DNA from 2 places in the Nocardiopsis sp. CNZ308 genome. Region 1 is predicted to be linked to the other one. Evidence: riboswitches for the same ligand, from Rfam matches in the RefSeq annotation. Region 1 holds a riboswitch; the other holds the start of a gene.

Region 1 (2,446 bases):
GGGGCCCCGGCGGCGGCCGTGGTGTTCGCCGGTGAGGTCAACACGCGTACCGCGAGCGACCCGCGGGTGACCGGGCTCCAGGAGCAGGTGTCGGCGGCCAGCGGCGCCGAGCGGGCCGCGCTCAACGCGCGGCTGGCCGAGACGCAGGCCTCGGTGCGGGCGGAGAAGCTCGGCGAGGTCGCCGCGGAGTTCGACCGGGTGCACAGCATCCAGCGCGCGGTCGAGGTGGGCTCGGTGGACGCGATCATCAGCGCGGCCGAGATGCGGCCGCGCATCATCGAGGCGATCGAGCACGGCATGAAGCGCTAGGTCTGCTTGTCCGTCACGTTGGTGACAGTCGGCTGATGGGCGGGGCGGGGGCGCGGCGGGAGGCCGCGGTCCCGCCCCGTTCGTGTGCGCCGAGGGGGTGGGCGGCGGGTCCGCCTCCGGTGTGGGGGCGGACCGGGCCGACGGGCGCAAGCGCCGGTCGGCCGGACCGCCCCGGCGGTGCGGTCAGCGGATCCTCTCGCCGTACACGTGGTCCACGGGCATGGTCATGAGCACCCTGCGGTCGGAGACCATGACCGACCGGTACTCCTCCCAGTCGGGGTGCTCCCCGGCGGCGAGGCGGTAGTAGTCCACCAGCGACTCGACCTCGGGGCCGTGGGGGTCGGTGCCCGGCCCGGTCAGGGTGGCCACGCCCTCGGCGGTGGCCCACGCCCAGCCGTCGGCGCTGGTGACCTGGAGTGTGGCGCGCGGGTCGCGGCGCAGGTTCGCCGTCTTGGCCCGGCCCTCGGTCATGGAGACGTGCAGCAGGTCGGTCTTGGCGTCGTAGAAGGGCTGGACGGGGGAGAGCTGGGGGCGGCCGTCGCTCTTGATGGTGGCCAGGACGCCGAGCTTGCTCTGGGCGAGCAGTGCGCGCGGGTCGAACGTCGTCGCGGTCATGTTCCGGGACCCCTCTCTGCCGGGTGTCGGCGGTGCGCGGTGGTGCGGGGCCGTGTGCGGCCGGTCACGATCGTACTCCCGGTGCGCGCGTCGGTCCCGGCTCCGCCGCGTGGTCCGCGCCGCCGTGTCCGCCGGTCCGGGCCTCCAGCCGGACCGGCCGCTCCACCGGCTCCCCCGGAGCCGCGCTGAACGGGGTGGACGCCGCAGCGGTGGCGCGGGCGCGGCCCCTGTGCGCCTTCCGGCCGCGAGGGGCCGAGGGGGCCTTGATAGTCTGCCGGGGCCAGTCGTACCACGTACGTGGTCAGGGAATCCGGTGCGAATCCGGAACTGACGCGCAGCGGTGAGGGGGACGGGCGGGGTACTCACGCCACTGGGGCGGAGGCCGCGGCGACCACGGAGTCGAGGCGGCACCGACCTGGGAAGGCACCCCGTCCGGGCGAACCCGAGTCCGAAGACCTGCTGGCCCCTCCGCGTCGAGTGCGCGGAGGCGTCCCGTGCCAGGCTCCGCGTTCGAGCCCCGACATCCAAGGCATGCCCATGCTGCGTCGCGCCCCGCGCCCCCTTCCCCTCCTGCTCGCCTGCGCCCTGCTGCTCACCGCCTGCGCCCCCTCTCCGGAAGGGGGGAGCGGCGGCACGGAGGCCGCCGACGCCGGCGGCGCCCGCACGGTCGACAACTGCGGACACCGGGTGAGCGTCGACGCCCCGCCCGAGCGCGTCGTCTCCCTCAACCAGGGCAGCACCGAGATCCTGCTCTCCCTGGGGCTGGCGGACCGCATCGTCGGCACCGCCACCTGGACCGATCCGATCATGGAGGGGTTGGAGGAGGCCAACGGGGACATCCCCCGCCTGGCCGACAACGCCCCCTCCTTCGAGGTGGTCCTGGACGCCGAACCGGACTTCGTGACCGCCTCCTTCGTCTCCACGCTCGGCACGGGCGGTGTCGCCACCCGCGAGCAGTTCGAGGAACTGGGCGTGCCCACCTACGTCTCCCCGACCGACTGCGCCGCCGGCAAGGACAACGACAGCGGGGGGGACGGCTCGCGCAGCGAACCCCTCACCCTCGACGCCGTGTACGGCGAGATCCGCGACCTGGCCCTGCTGTTCGGGGTCCAGGAGCGCGGGGAGGAGCTGATCGCGGAGCTGGAGGGGCGGGTGGCGGCGGCCACTGAGGACCTGGACGCCTCCGGCGTCTCCCTCATGTACTGGTTCGCCAACTCCCAGTCGCCCTACCTCGCGGGCTGCTGCGGCGCCCCCGGCGCCATCACCCGCGCGGTCGGCGCGGACAACGCCTTCGACGACACCCACGACGAGTGGCCCCAGATCAACTGGGAGACCGTCGCCGACCGCGACCCCGACGTCATCGTCCTCGGCGACCTGACCCGCGACTCCCAGACCGCGGAGTCCGCCGACGCCAAGATCGCGTTCCTGGAGTCCCACCCCGCCACGGGCAACCTCACCGCCGTGCGCGAGGAGCGCTACGTCCTGCTCAGCGGCCAGGCCATGAACCCCTCGATCCGCACGG
Region 2 (2,446 bases), 990 kb from region 1:
CGGCCTCACCGGCGGCGACCACCGCGCGCGTGCGGCCCTCCTCCGCCGGGGCCACCTGCCCGGCGTCGAACTCCACGATCAGGTCCCCGTCGGGGTTGAAGCCCACCGAGTCGTACAGGGAGCTGATCGGGTGGATGACGCCGGGGTCGGCCGGGCCCTCCCCGTCCTCCCCGCTTCCGACGGCGCCGCGCACCAGGCCGTTGAGCTCCTCCAGCTGCTCCTGGCCGCCGACCAGCGCGGCGGAGGGGTGGTGTGCCGCGGTCCCGGTGTCGTACCAGTAGGTGGTGTACCCCTCCCGGGACCCCTCGGAGTCGGTCTCCACCCGGGTCACGCGGACCCCCAGCAGGCCGTCGCGCGCCGCGGTCAGGTTCCACCCCGCCTCGAAGGAGACCGCGCCGGGGTTGGCGGCCTCGAAGGCGTGCACCTCGTCGGTCAGCTCACGCTCCAGGAAGTCGGCCAGCGGCTCGGCGTTGGGGATCACCGGGTAGGTCACCGCGACGGAGATCTCCCCGTCGTAGGGCAGCTCGGCCTCCTCCACGCCCGCCACCGCGGCCGGGTCCACCTCGGTGAGCCCGTCGGGCTCACCGGAGGCCGGGGGCGGCGGCTCGCTCTCGGAGACCGGCGCTTCGTGCGTCCGCGGCCCGGGCTCGGGCTCTCCGGAGGAGCGGGTGGCCAACAACACCATGCCCGCCAGGACCGCCAGGGCTACCACGACCGTGATCAGGGGGTGGTCCGGTGCCATGGCGAGGCGGGACTGCTTACTCACGAGGGAATCTCCACGTTCATCGCTCAGACGAACGTCCGCGGGGAGCAGAGGGGAGCTCACCCGCGCAACGCTTGACTTCGTGTGTGACGCCGGCCGAAGGACGGGGGTTCTCACCGTTCGGGCCGGGCGCATGGGGCCGCACGCCGGGTGCAGGGGCGAAGGGGGCCCTCCCTATACTTGCAGCCGTGGAAGGTACATGATCCACCCCCGCGTCCCGGGCCCGGCCCGGAACGGGCGGGGCGGAACCATGTCGCAAGAGGGAACCCGGTGTGAGTCCGGGACTGCCCCGCAGCGGTATGGGGGAACGAACGTCGCCATGAGCACTGGTAGTGCCGGTCGCGGAGACCGCACACCGGGAAGCGGCGGCCAGTAGGAGGAGCGGTGTCGACACCGCCCGCGCCCCCGAGTCCGAAGACCTGCCTCCACCCGGCGACGCACCCGCGGCGCCGGTGGTCCCGCGCCCCGAGGGAGGGCCGGAGGCGGTGGCAGGTCCGGTGCGCGCCCGCGGCGCGTCCGCCGGCGTGCCCGCCCTCTCCTCCTCGCGGCCGGTACCCGGCTTTCGACGAGGGAGAGAAGCTCATGACCACGACCCCCGCGCCGTCCGCGGCCCCGGGCGGACCACGCCCCTCCGTGCGCTCGACAGTGCACGGCTACCCGCGCATCGGCCCCGCCCGCGAGCTCAAGCGCGCCTGCGAGTCCCACTGGAGGGGCCGCACCACCGCCCGCGAACTGGACGCGGTCGCCGCCGGGCTGCGCCTGGGCGTCTACGCCCAGCTGCGCGAGGCCGGTGTCGACGACATCCCCTCCAACACGTTCTCCTACTACGACCACGTGCTGGACACCGCTGTCCTGTTCGACCTGGTCCCCTCCCGCTTCGCCCCTCCCGCCGCGGCGCCGGACCGCGAGGAGGAGCTGCGCCGCTACTTCGCGCTCGCCCGCGGCGAACAGGGCGCCCCGCCGCTGGAGATGACCAAGTGGTTCGACACGAACTACCACTACCTGGTCCCCGAGCTCTCGCCCGGCAGCCGTCCCCGCCTGGTGGGTGACAAGCCCGTCGCCGAGTTCCGCGAGGCCGCCGAGGCGGGTTTCCACACCCGCCCGGTCCTGGTCGGTCCGCTCACCTTCCTGATGCTGGCCAAGCCCGCCGACGGCGCCCCCGAGGGCTGGGAACCCGTCCAGCTGCTCGACCAGCTCCTGGAGGCCTACGTCCAGCTGTTCGGCGACCTGCGGGCCGCGGGCGCCACCGAGGTCCAGTTGGACGAGCCGATCCTGGCCACCGACGAGGGCCGCGCCGCCGTCGGCCACCTGGAGCGCGCCTACCAGCACCTGGGCGCGGTCACCGACCGCCCCTCCCTGCTGGTGTCCACCTACTTCGGCTCCATCGGCTCCGCCGCCCTGCGCGTCCTCAAGGACTCCGCGGTCGAGGCGGTCGGCCTGGACCTGGTCACCGACGACGAGGGCGTGGACGACCTGGTGCGGGTCTCCGGCCTGGGCGCCACCCGCCTGGTCGCGGGCGTGGTGGAGGGGCGCAACGTCTGGCGCACCGACATCCCGGCCGCCGTCGCCGTGCTCGGCACCCTGCTCGCCCTCACCGACGAGCTGACCGTGAGCACCTCCTGCTCCCTGCTGCACGTGCCCCTGGACCTGGACGCCGAGACCTCCCTGGCCCCCGAGCTGCGC

Evidence for each region. Region 1 has a riboswitch for cobalamin ahead of EV372_RS22385 (ABC transporter substrate-binding protein). Riboswitches for the same ligand answer to the same signal wherever they lie in the genome.
Region 2: linked by a shared signal. The riboswitch ahead of metE (5-methyltetrahydropteroyltriglutamate--homocysteine S-methyltransferase) and the one ahead of EV372_RS22385 (ABC transporter substrate-binding protein) in region 1 are both predicted to bind cobalamin.

What each region holds. Positions count from the first base shown of each region.
Region 1 covers NZ_SHKJ01000001.1:5,229,992-5,232,437, forward strand. Annotated here, with positions in the region: gene EV372_RS22375 (ATP-binding protein) at 1-309, shown strand, start outside; gene EV372_RS22380 (PPOX class F420-dependent oxidoreductase) at 493-924, opposite strand; cobalamin riboswitch at 1,189-1,402, shown strand; gene EV372_RS22385 (ABC transporter substrate-binding protein) at 1,462-2,446, shown strand, end outside.
Region 2 covers NZ_SHKJ01000001.1:4,240,653-4,243,098, forward strand. Annotated here, with positions in the region: gene EV372_RS18295 (polysaccharide deacetylase family protein) at 1-742, opposite strand, end outside; cobalamin riboswitch at 1,024-1,184, shown strand; gene metE (5-methyltetrahydropteroyltriglutamate--homocysteine S-methyltransferase) at 1,346-2,446, shown strand, end outside.